2 regions of the Bhargavaea sp. GQ12 genome follow, and region 2 is predicted to be linked to the other one. Evidence: a T-box and tRNA genes for the amino acid it is inferred to sense, from the RefSeq annotation. Region 2 holds a T-box; the other holds one or more tRNA genes.
The links. A T-box is a leader RNA that pairs with one kind of tRNA and senses whether it is charged. The one in region 2 lies ahead of AC6CHQ_RS04305 (valine--tRNA ligase), so its partner is inferred to be a tRNA-Val.

Region 1 (6,122 bases), on a different contig from region 2:
AACGGCATGTGCCGGCATCATTGTCGGTGTCGTTGTCAAGACCGGTCTAGGTCTGAGCCTGGCCAACGGGCTGATTTCAGCCTCAGGCGGACATCTCTTCCTGACACTGTTTTTCACTATGCTCGCAGCGATCGTTCTGGGAATGGGCTCACCGACAACGGCGAACTATGTCATCACTTCGACGATTGCGGCTCCCGCCGTCATTGCCCTGCTCATGATCGACGAGCCGTCAGGCGCAGCAGTACCGGTTGTTGTAGCTTTATCTGCTCACTTGTTCGTGTTCTACTTCGGAATCATTGCAGATATCACACCTCCGGTCGCACTCGCAGCATTTGCAGCATCCGGAATATCTGGAGGAGATCCGATCCGGACAGGGGTCAACGCAGCGAAGCTCGCGATTGCAGCGTTTATCATCCCGTATATGTTCGTCTATAACCCCGCGATGCTGATGATTGATGCAAGTGTCCTTGAAATCGTTTGGGTGACCGCAACAGCATTAGCCGGTATGATCGCGGTTGGTGCCGGCTTCGTCGGCTTCTGGTATCGCAAGCTAAACTGGCTGGAGCGTATACTCGCTCTTGTGGCTGGCGGCATGCTGATTTTCCCGGAAGGCATGACCGACGTATTCGGATTTGCCCTGTTCGTCATTCTTCTCGCCATCCAGTTTGTGACTAAGAACAAAGGTGGCAAGCAGACCATTTCGACTGCATCCTAAACAGAACCCCTGCAGAAAAAATTCTGCAGGGGTTCTGTCTTTTTAATTCTTCCCGTTATCTTCGGTCAACTCCATACCCCTTAGCTTCATCAGGTGCTGGAGAGCAGCGCGGAAAGTGGAAAATGACTTGAGTTTGTTTACAAAAGGAAGTCCGGACAATGCGACTTCGCGGGCGAATTGGGGAGTGAATCCGACTGTAATCACTTCAATGCCCATCAGGCTGAGTGATGCCGAAAGCTCTTCGACAGAATTGCCGAACACCGAGAGGCTCTCCGTTTGTTTGATGGACAGTGCGGTGAAGTCGAGTATCGCAGTTTGGGTGCCTGTCATGGAAACATGATCGAGTACCTTCGTGACGACTTTTTTTGAAAGCTCCGGTGTCAGTTCTCCGGCGAACGGCACCAAAATCGTATCCGGCATTATCGACGGGATGATGGGTACCATGATCTGGCCGATGAGTTTCTCCAATTCATCAACTTGTGTTCTCAGCTGATCGATTGTGTGCTGTATTTCTTCCGGGGTTGGCCGGGTCTGTTGGTCATTCATCTTGGATTCCTCGCTGATTGTATTTTGATCGTATGTATATCACTATTATACGTTTATTTCTGAAATAGGCTATTTTTGAACCTCAGACGGAAGAAAGGCCGTTTTCAATAACGATCAAACCTGTCCAAGCAAGGAATGAGCAGATTTATAATAGAACAAAGTCGGAATTTATCATTTTTAAGAAGGAACTGTTTATCTGTCTGTCGAATGTAGCGGCAGAACAATATGGTTAGGGGATATTAAGAGTGATTAATAAAGTAGAGGAATTGGAAGTAACGACCTACTTGGGAAACAGCCGTGAAAGCATTCGGAAAAAGGTGGAACTGCTTGTTGAAGAATTGCCGGCAGGTATTGAAAAGGCCAGATCTGGAGATGCAGAAGCAGCCGCAGTCTATTTATCCGCGACCTATAAGGTGTTATCTTCCGCACTGGAAGAAGAAGCGATTGCCTTTGAGAAATATTTGGATGAAAGTCCAAGTCAAAGTACCCATGAGGCGTCCAGAAAAGACAAAAAAACGCATCCCTAGGGATGCGTTTTTTATGATGATTCCGACTGGGCTCGAACCAGCGACCTCTACCCTGTCAAGGTAGCGCTCTCCCAGCTGAGCTACGGAATCAAAACTGGGATGTTGGCTTGGTTGTTCTCTCAAGCACATTTACAATAATACAAGGGGAAGCAGGTAAAGTCAACGTCATCCTTAAAATAAAACTTTTCAGATATCAGTGCGGAATATCCGGGAAATGGCTAAGGACCGTCCCCCGGATATAATCGGCTGGACGGTCCTTATGTATGCACTGCATCTTTACCGGCTGACGGCAAATATCGCATCGTCACTTAGTTATTGCTCCTGGGGAACGGTTTCTTCAGCTTCCGAGAAGTAAAGGAAGTTTTCCTCTTCCAGCTCGGTTAGCCGCTCGCGGTTAAGTCCCAATTCAAGATTTCCCGTAAACATATGATCCCACCATTGTTCTTGTTTCATCATGTCATTTCCTCCTTGATCTTTTCGTTGTTTGACCTTCTATACCCCGCATGATCGGAATCCGAAACAGAGTGAGGAACAAAACAAGCCGGAAGACCTATATTTCTATCTGACCGGGAAAGAGGAGCGTATGAAACTGTAAGGTGCGATATCCGCCGCCTGGAGGCCGGGATGCATGGCGGGCAGGCAACAACTTTTCCTGCCCATATCCAAAGGTTGCCCGAGTCGGGAGCCGTTTATGAGCTTAAAAAAAATTTAACAATCCGTCAGGTCATCCGGATAGGAATAGAATATCCCGGTTTATGTTTTGATATCCGGGGCCGCCGGCGATAAGATGAAGAAAGAATGAAAGGAGTGGTTGAACATGGCTTTTACGGATACGCAGGCAGGCGGCATCGTCGCCCGGCAGCGGGAATATTACTGGACCGGCAAAACGAAGTCAGCCCAATTCAGGAAAGACAGGCTGGTGGACCTTCATGGAGCGATCCGGAAAAGGGAAAAAGATATTTCGGATGCACTTGCAAAGGATCTCGGCAAAAGTGAATTCGAATCATACATGACGGAGATCGGCTTTGTCTTATCCAGTATTCGGGAAATGGCTTCCAGCATCGGAGAATGGATGAAACCGGAACCGAAAAAGACGCCGATTCATTTCCAGCCGGGGAAAAGCTTCGTCATCCGTGAGCCATGGGGAACGGTGCTGATCATCGGACCTTTCAACTATCCTTTCCAGCTTGTGATCGAGCCGCTTGCGGCGGCAATTGCCGGTGGAAATACGGCCGTCCTGAAGCCTTCCGAGACGACGCCGCACGTTTCTGCCGTCATCCGAGAACTGGTTGCAGATACATTTCCGCCCGAATTTGTGACAGTCGTGGAAGGAGGCAAGGAAGAGACGTCGGCTCTGATCCATGCGCCGTTTGATTTCATGTTCTTCACGGGCAGTGCAAAAGTCGGATCGATCGTCATGAAAGCTGCTGCCGAGCGGCTTGTGCCCGTTGTCCTCGAACTCGGCGGAAAAAGTCCCGCCATTGTTGACCAGACCGCCGACCTCCGCATGGCAGCGGAGAGGATTGCATGGGCGAAATTCACGAATGCCGGTCAGACATGTGTGGCGCCGGACTATTGCCTGGTTCACCATACTGTGAAGGATGAGTTTCTGGAGGAGTTAAAACAGGCGGTCAAGGGTTTTTACGGCACTGATCCTTCAGAATCTCCGGATTATGCCCGGATCGTGGATGAGCGCCAGTTCGACAGGCTGCGGGAGATGATCGACGAAGAGCGTGGCCGGATCCTTTCAGGAGGGCGGATGAATCGGGATACCGGCTATATCGAGCCGACGGTGGTTGACAGCCCGCCTGTTGGAAGCCGGGTGATGGAGGAAGAGATTTTCGGTCCGATACTGCCGGTTTACGGCTATTCCAGCCTGACGGCGATCATCCGCTCGATCCGCGAACGGCCGAAGCCGCTTGCCGCTTACCTGTTCTCCGAGAATCAGGGCGCGATGGATACATTTCTGTCCGAGCTCCCGTTTGGCGGCGGCTGCATTAACGATGCGCTGTCCCATGTCGGAAATACGGCACTGCCTTTCGGAGGCGCTGGCCCGTCCGGGATCGGAAGCTATCACGGCAAATATGGTTTTGATGCTTTTACACATGAAAAGGGCATCCTAAAGCGCGGGACCGCCTTTCCGGTCAGGATTGCATTTCCTCCTTACGGCAACCGCCTCAAGCTGATCAGGCGTTTTCTGAAATGATGCGGTGCATCGTGACGGACACCCTCTCTAGGCGTATAATGAAAACTGGACTTTTTCAGTCGGGGGGAACGCAACTTGAAGATAACATTTGAACTCGAACAATCGCTTGAAATCCTTGAAAAACTCGTGAATACACCGAGCCCGTCCGGCTACACGGCGGACGTCATGAAACTGGCTGCGTCATATCTGGCCGAGAGCGGGGCTGAGCTGACAAAAACGAATAAGGGTGCCGTCATCGCCACGTTCCGTGGGGAAGATGACAGCAAGAGCCGGCTGATCACGGCACATGTCGATACACTCGGCGCCATTGTAAAGGAGATCAAACCTTCGGGCCGCCTTAAGCTGGACAAAATTGGCGGATTCAACTGGAATGCCGCCGAGGGTGAATATTGTACCGTCCATACGGCGGACGGCCGGAAAATCCGCGGGACGATCCTCATGCACCAGACAACCGTCCATGTTTACCGTGACTCCGGAAAGGCAGAGCGGAGCAGCGACAACATTGAAGTCCGTCTTGATGAAAGGACCGGAAGTGCGGACGCCACCCGGGCGCTCGGAATCGAAGTCGGAGACTTTGTCTCATTCGACCCGCGTTTTGAGCGGAGCGGCGGCTACATCAAGTCCCGTCATCTTGACGACAAGGCGAGCACGGCTCTCCTGCTCGAGCTGGCGGCCAGACTAAAGGAAACCAGTGAGAAGCTTCCGCATACTTTGCATCTCTATATTTCCAATAACGAAGAAATCGGGTTTGGCGGCAACGCATCGGTTCCCGATGGGACCGTCGAATACATTGCATTCGACATGGGAGCGATCGGCGACGGGCAGTCTTCCGATGAATATACCGTGTCAATTTGCGTGAAGGATTCTAGCGGGCCTTATCATTACGGCCTGACGCGGCACTTGGCGGATCTATGCAAAAATGACGGCATTCCGCACAAGCTGGATATCTATCCTTATTACGGATCAGACGCGTCAGCGGCGATCCGCGCAGGATTTGATGTCCGGCACGCGCTTTTCGGTCCGGGAATCGAATCGTCCCATGCACTTGAAAGGACACATACGGATTCCCTGGAAGCAGCGGCACGCCTGCTGAGGGCTTACATTCTCTCGCCGCTCGCGGAAGACTGAGGAGGAAATTAGATGGAAACAACAGAATTATTGGCACATCTCCCGTTCAGGGAAGTGATCGGGATGCTTCCGGAAGAAGTAACGGACATCGCTGTGGATTCCCGGGCGGTCCAGCCGGGCGGCGCTTTTATCTGCATCAGCGGATACACCGTGGATGGCCACGACTATGTGCCCCAGGCGCTTGCAGCCGGTGCAAGACTCATTATTGCGGAGCGGCCGGTTGAGGCGGATCCGGAAAAAGCTGCCGTCGTCATCACGGATGATACGGCACGCGCGGAAGGACTTCTTGCGGCCGCTTTTTTCGGTCATCCTTCAAAGTCGATCCGCATGATCGGCGTCACCGGAACAAATGGCAAGACCAGTGTGGCGAATATTATCGATGGCATTCTCCGCTACAGCGGGCGTAAGTCGGCATCATCCGGAACAATCGGTTTCAATCTGAACGGTGTCCTCTATGAGTCGGCCAATACGACAACTGATTCCCTCACAACCCAGCGCATGATCCGCCAGGCACTGTCGGAAGGGTGCGAGGCGATGACGATGGAAGTGTCCTCCCACGGCCTTGTCGAAGGCCGTCTGTCCGGTACGGAATTTGATGTAGCGGTGTTCACGAACCTAAGCCATGATCATCTGGACTATCACGGCACGATGGAACACTACGGCTATGCGAAGGGGCTACTGTTCTCGCAGCTGGGCCAAGATACATCCACGCCAAAATTTGCTGTGCTGAATGCGGATGATCTTTGGTCTGACCGGTACCGGCAAATGACGCCGCATCCGGTGATCAGTTACGCAGTTGAATCAGAGGCGATGTTCAGGGCACGCGATATCCGGCTCGCAGCCGGCCGCACTGTCTTTCTGATGGATACGCCTGAAGGGGAGCGCCAGGTCACGATGAACCTGATCGGCGGCTTCAATGTTTATAACGCGCTGGCTTCGGTGGCTGCCCTTTACGCATACGGATTGGGGCTGGATGAGATCTTGGCAGGACTCAGCGGGC
Region 2 (6,122 bases):
AAACGAGGACGTAACCGACTTTGAAAGCGCGAAGACGTCCGATACAGAACTGTTCGGCAAGTACTACGCCCTGATGGCGGAAGAAGGCATTTACCTGCCGCCGTCCCAGTTCGAAGGCGTCTTCATTTCCACCGCCCACACCGAAGCGCATATCGACCGCACGGTGGAGGCATTCCACAAAGTGTTCAAACAGCTGAAGCGATAATGATTTGTGTGACCGTCCCGGAATGGGGCGGTTTTTTTGTTGTGGCAGGTGTCATCGTGTACTTTCAGCGGGCCATGGTGTACTTTCGCCGTGCCATCGTGTACTTTCAGGACCGCTTAGTGTACTTTCGCTCATTATGTCAACTCAGCTATCCTAAATGAAGTGGCCAGCTCCAAGCCGCCATTCCACAGTCAACAATCCGCGTTTCCCAAAAATAGACCGCCCGTCTTCGCCATATTGGAGCCTTTGGATGCATATATTGTTTTATGCGCGAACATACAGAGGAGGAGAGGCAGATGGCGAAGTCGGCATGGACGATGGAGCAGACGTTCCGCTTTCCGCAGGGATGCGGAGAGCCGGTGCGTGCGGAATCAGTGAATGTGACACCCCAGTACACGGACGAGCATACGGAGAATGCCTACCGGCTGACCGGTATTTATCACCTGACGTGCATGGCGGTGTTTGACGGGGAAGGGGGCACTCCCGAGCCGGAGGGTGCGACGATGATCGAGGAGATCGACCTGAGCGGGGAGACAGGTTACTTTGAGTATGCGGTTCCCCTTTATATCGACCTTCCGGCAGAGACGGGCGACGGGGCATCGATAAAAGCACAGGATGTCCGTGCTCATGTGAATGAAGACGGGGCGCTTTGCGTCACCTGGAAAGTGGATTGCCTGTACGGTGACAATATAGATGATGAATCGGATGAAGCCCAGGCAGCAGCCCCGAAAGCGGAAGTGTTGGAGACAAATGATGAATCGTCGTCCCGGCCTGAAAGCAGCAGCCACCGCAGGGAGGCGGTTCCGGAACTGGCCGTTCGCGAGGAGTCGGAATCTGCATCAGTACGTGCTGCTGCCGAGCCTGAACAAAGGCAGCCGGTGGCCGTCGCAGTGAGCCCGGAAATACCGCAGGCAAGGGCCGATGCGTCCACGAAAAACAGCCCGGATGAGGTCAGGGCATTCATCTCGGGCCTCGAAGATACGTATACCGTCTTTTCCTATCCTTCATATAAAATCCTTGTAAAACGCGACACAGAGTCCGATTAACAAGATCAGCAGAAGAAAATCGCCAGTAGTCGGCACAAACAATGTGCGGATCAGCTGGAACACGGTGATCGGGATGATGATCGCCTTGCAGTAAAACCGGATTTTTCTGAGGCATGGCGGCAGGAGCCACGGGTTATAGTTCTTTCTCAAATGGGACACCTCCTTTCGTATTGACGGGCGGTTGCCGGTTTTGTACAATAAATGAAATGGATAACGATGCAGTGAGCGGGAAGAGTAGGACCGGATGTTGTCCGGAGAGAGGGAGCGGCTGGTGAAAGCTCCCGTCAGCGCCGTCCGAAGTCGCCCGTGAGCAGCCTCCGCGAACCGAGTAGCGGAGTGCCGGTCAGACGACCGTTATCGTTTTGAGCGCCGGCCGCTCTTGTTTTGCGTGCCGGAACTAAAGGTGGTACCGCGAAGTCAGCCCTTCGTCCTTTATAGGACGGAGGGTTTTTTGATTTCCCGGAAACAAAGGAGGAAGAAGACATGGAACAGAACGGCCAGCAGGAAACGTCTCTGCCGACAAAGTACGATCCGCAGGCAATCGAGCAGGGCAGGTATGAGTGGTGGGTCAACGGTAAATTCTTCGAGGCGCAGCCGGAAAGCGGCAAGGAACCATACACGATCGTGATTCCGCCGCCGAACGTCACGGGCAAGCTCCACCTCGGCCACGCCTGGGATACGACACTCCAGGATATCCTGATCCGCATGAAGCGCATGCAGGGCTATGACGCTCTTTGGCTTCCGGGGATGGACCACGCCGGGATTGCGACACAGGCGAAGGTTGAAGGGAAGCTAAAAGAAGAGGGCAAGAGCCGCTATGACCTCGGCCGCGAGAAATTCCTTGAAGAGTCGTGGAAATGGAAAGAGGAATATGCCGGGCATATCCGCCAGCAATGGTCAAAACTTGGCCTTGGCCTGGACTATTCACGTGAGCGCTTCACACTTGATGAGGGGCTTTCGGAAGCGGTTCGCACCGTCTTCGTCAAGCTCTATGAGAAGGGCCTGATCTACCGCGGTGAGTACATTATCAACTGGGATCCGCAGACGAAAACAGCGCTCTCCGACATCGAAGTCATCTATAAGGACGTACAGGGTGCCTTCTATCATATGCGCTACCCGCTCGCAGATGGCACGGGGTCGATCGAAATCGCGACGACCCGTCCGGAGACGATGCTCGGGGATACCGCAGTTGCCGTTCACCCGGAAGATGAGCGCTACAAGCACCTGATCGGCAAAACGGTCAAACTGCCGATCGTCGGGCGCGAAATCCCGATCGTCGCCGATGACTATGTCGAGATGGACTTCGGTAGCGGCGCGGTGAAGATCACACCGGCCCATGACCCGAACGACTTTGAAATCGGCAATCGCCACAACCTGGAGCGCGTCCTTGTCATGAATGAAGATGGCTCGATGAACGAGCGCGCAGGCAAGTACCAGGGCATGGACCGCTTTGAGTGCCGCAAGGAGATTGTGAAGGATCTTCAGGAAATGGGTGTGTTGTTCGAAATCGAGGAACACATGCACTCGGTCGGACACTCGGAGCGGAGCGGCGCGGTTGTCGAGCCTTATCTGTCCACGCAGTGGTTCGTCAAGATGGAGCCGCTCGCTGAGGCCGCAGTCGAGCTGCAGAAGGGCGAGGAAAAAGTAAACTTCGTTCCGGAGCGCTTCGAGAAAACGTACCTGAACTGGATGGAGAACATCCGCGACTGGTGCATTTCCCGCCAGCTCTGGTGGGGCCACCAGATCCCGGCCTGGTACCACAAGGAAACGGGTGAAATCCACGTCGGCATGGAAGCACCGGCAGATGCGGAAAACTGGAAGCAGGACGAAGACGTCCTCGACACATGGTTCTCTTCCGCTCTCTGGCCGTTCTCCACGCTGAACTGGCCGGATGAGGACAACGAACTGTTCAAGCGCTATTATCCGACGGACGCGCTTGTGACCGGCTATGACATCATCTTCTTCTGGGTGTCCCGGATGATCTTCCAGGGACTTGAATTCACCGGCAAGCGCCCGTTTGATGACGTGCTGATTCACGGACTTGTCCGCGCAGAAGACGGCCGCAAAATGTCCAAGTCGCTCGGCAACGGCGTCGATCCGATGGATGTCATCGATCAGTACGGCGCGGATTCGCTGCGCTACTTCCTCGCAACAGGCTCATCGCCTGGGCAAGACCTTCGCTTCTCAAACGAGAAAGTGGAATCCGTCTGGAACTTCGCGAACAAAATCTGGAACGCGTCCCGGTTTGCATTGATGAACATGGATGGGCTGAAGTTTGAGGAGATCGACCTGTCGGGCGAAAAGTCCGCGGCGGATGCGTGGATTCTCACACGCCTGAACGAAACGATCGAGACAGTCACGAAGCTTGCAGACAAGTACGAGTTCGGCGAAGTCGGCCGCGCGCTGTATAACTTCATCTGGGATGACTTCTGCGACTGGTACATCGAGATGGCGAAACTGCCGCTGTACGGGGAAAACGAAGCGGCGAAGAAGACGACCCGCTCGATCCTCGCCTACGTTCTCGACAACACGATGCGCCTGCTCCACCCGTTCATGCCGTTCATCACGGAAGAAATCTGGCAGAGCCTGCCGCACGAAGGCGAGTCGATCGTCGCCGCCAAATGGCCGGTTGCCGATCCGGCGCTGTCCGACGAACAGCGCGCAGGCGACATGAAGACGCTCATGGATGTCATCAAGGCAGTCCGCAACATCCGCGCCGAAGTGAATACGCCGATGAGCAAGAAAGTCGCACTCGCAATCCGCACGCACGATGACACGACACAGGCCGCGCTGGAAAACAACCGCGCGTATCTAGAGCGCTTCTGCAACCCGGAGACGCTTGAAATCAGCCGCGACCTGATTGCACCGGACAAATCCATGTCCGCCGTCGTCACGGGTGCCGAGCTCTTCATGCCGCTCGAAGGCCTCATCAACATTGAGGAAGAGTTGGCACGGCTTCAGAAGGAACTGGGCAAGTGGCAGGGCGAGCTGAAACGCGTCGAAGGCAAACTCTCCAACGAACGCTTCATCTCCAAAGCCCCAGAAGCCGTCGTCGAAGAAGAACGCGCCAAACAAAAGGACTACCAGGATAAATACGACTCCGTCCAAAAACGCATCGCGGAGCTGAAAGAGATCTGAATATGAATAAGGACCCCCGCCGGCTTGAGCTGGCGGGGGTTTTGGGTGGATGGGGCGTGGTGATGAGGGGATAGTGTACTTTCACGAGGGGATAGTGTACTTTCGCGGCATGATTGTGTACTTTCGGGAATGAATGGTGTACTTTCCCGCGTTCTAAGTGTACTTTCGACATTCTGAGTCGCCTGAAAATCAATTTTGATCCGCGTTCGTGACGTCAAAATTCAAAGATGGAACCACCTATTCCCAAGGGAGCTTGGTCATGCTAAGCTCAAGAAAAACTAGGGAAACGGGTGAGAAAAGTAAGTATACAGGAAACCTTGTTGATGGAATTTGCTCTCCAGCAGGCAGTGGACAGGCTCCCGCCCGGAGATTTGACCCGCGCAGATAAAGAGCAGTCCTTAAGTAACCTCCGTGCAGGTGTTTCAGGGGAAAAACGGATCTTTGAAACAGTCTGCTCTGTCATGCTTCCAGATGGTGTGGTTCTGATTCAAAATCTGGCGCTGCCCCTATTGGGTGGTATGCAGTTCCAGATGGATCTCGTTATCGTGGCAAAAAGCGGAATCCTGCTGATTGAATCTAAGCAGATTGCCGGCAGGCTCCGTTTTCATCCAGTTCCGGCCGAATTGCGTAAAGTGGATGAGAACGGAGAAATCCAAATTGTCTATGACTGTCCGTTGGCCCAGTTGGCTGATCAGAAGGAGAATCTTCTTCAATGGCTCAGGATGGAAGGCTATCGTGTTCCGGTACTGGGAGCCGTGGTCTTTGCCAACAACCCGATCATTGAGGAAATTGGACAGGATGCCCCTGTATACAAAATAAGGGAAGTACGAAATCTGGTTAGGCGACATCTGGAGAGAAAATCAGTTATCAATGACGAAGATGTCATGGCCATTTCGGAAACCATGAGAGAGCACGCACAGTCTTACTTGCCGTTTCCGCTCCAGCATCCCAATCGCTCTGCTTATTTCACCGGACCGATTTGTCGTCATTGCAGGAAACCATTGAAAAAGCAATCAAAGCGGACATGGTATTGCGATATTTGTTTGCTGTCGGATGGCGATCCTTACCTCGTGACTTTGTTGGCATGGTTTATTCTCATCCGAAAAACGATCAGCCCTCGGGAAATGATGAACCTTTTCGATCTAAAAGCCCATAAAAGCGTCAGAAACCTGATGATGCAATTGCCATTTGAGAAAATCGGCTCCGGCAAGACGATTGGATATCAGGCAGACTATGGGCTGCTTGTAAATACCGAAGCTGTGACCCAACTGATGGGTGAATGGCTGGCATCAGAAGAGTAGAAGGAGACTGTCTGACCACAGCGAATTGCGAAAGTACACTAAGCGGTGCCGAAAGTACACTAAGCGGCAGCGAAAGTACACTAAATCAAGCCGAAAGTACATCAAGCGCTCCCCAAAGTACACATACTTCCATCCCGACACCCCCCCGCACCCAAAAATCCCCCGGCCTGCCCGCCGGGGGATTAGTCATTCAACTTCATCTTAATGTGCTGCATGAGGACGTCGGCGATGTCGACGTCACTTGTTTCGTATAGTGATCGGGCACCGACGGGGTCTTCGATCTCGTTAAGGAGGAAGCCGCCGTCGGGGAGGAGCAGGAAGTCGACGCCGATGTAGTCACTTTTCAGAGCGCGGGTGATGCGCTGGGCGGCCCGGACCATGTCGGCCGATGGCATGTGCGGGTCGACGCGGCCGCCGAGTGTGAAGTTGGAT

Region 1: it encodes a tRNA-Val, which carries the amino acid that the T-box ahead of AC6CHQ_RS04305 (valine--tRNA ligase) is inferred to sense. The anticodon was not compared.

Annotation. Positions count from the first base shown of each region.
Region 1 is NZ_JCAXEU010000005.1:5,998-12,119, forward strand. Features, by position in the region: gene AC6CHQ_RS06030 (TRAP transporter permease) at 1-715, shown strand, start outside; gene AC6CHQ_RS06035 (STAS domain-containing protein) at 758-1,261, opposite strand; gene AC6CHQ_RS06040 (hypothetical protein) at 1,507-1,788, shown strand; tRNA gene AC6CHQ_RS06045 (tRNA-Val) at 1,806-1,878, opposite strand; gene AC6CHQ_RS06050 (hypothetical protein) at 2,101-2,244, opposite strand; gene AC6CHQ_RS06055 (aldehyde dehydrogenase) at 2,606-3,994, shown strand; gene AC6CHQ_RS06060 (M42 family metallopeptidase) at 4,076-5,122, shown strand; gene AC6CHQ_RS06065 (UDP-N-acetylmuramoyl-L-alanyl-D-glutamate--2,6-diaminopimelate ligase) at 5,135-6,122, shown strand, end outside.
Region 2 is NZ_JCAXEU010000003.1:170,013-176,134, reverse strand. Features, by position in the region: gene hemL (glutamate-1-semialdehyde 2,1-aminomutase) at 1-205, shown strand, start outside; gene AC6CHQ_RS04315 (prolipoprotein diacylglyceryl transferase) at 502-1,251, shown strand; gene AC6CHQ_RS04310 (YszA family small membrane protein) at 1,210-1,401, opposite strand; T-box leader at 1,464-1,687, shown strand; gene AC6CHQ_RS04305 (valine--tRNA ligase) at 1,735-4,389, shown strand; gene AC6CHQ_RS04300 (nuclease-related domain-containing protein) at 4,713-5,690, shown strand; gene AC6CHQ_RS04295 (ATP-grasp domain-containing protein) at 5,873-6,122, opposite strand, start outside.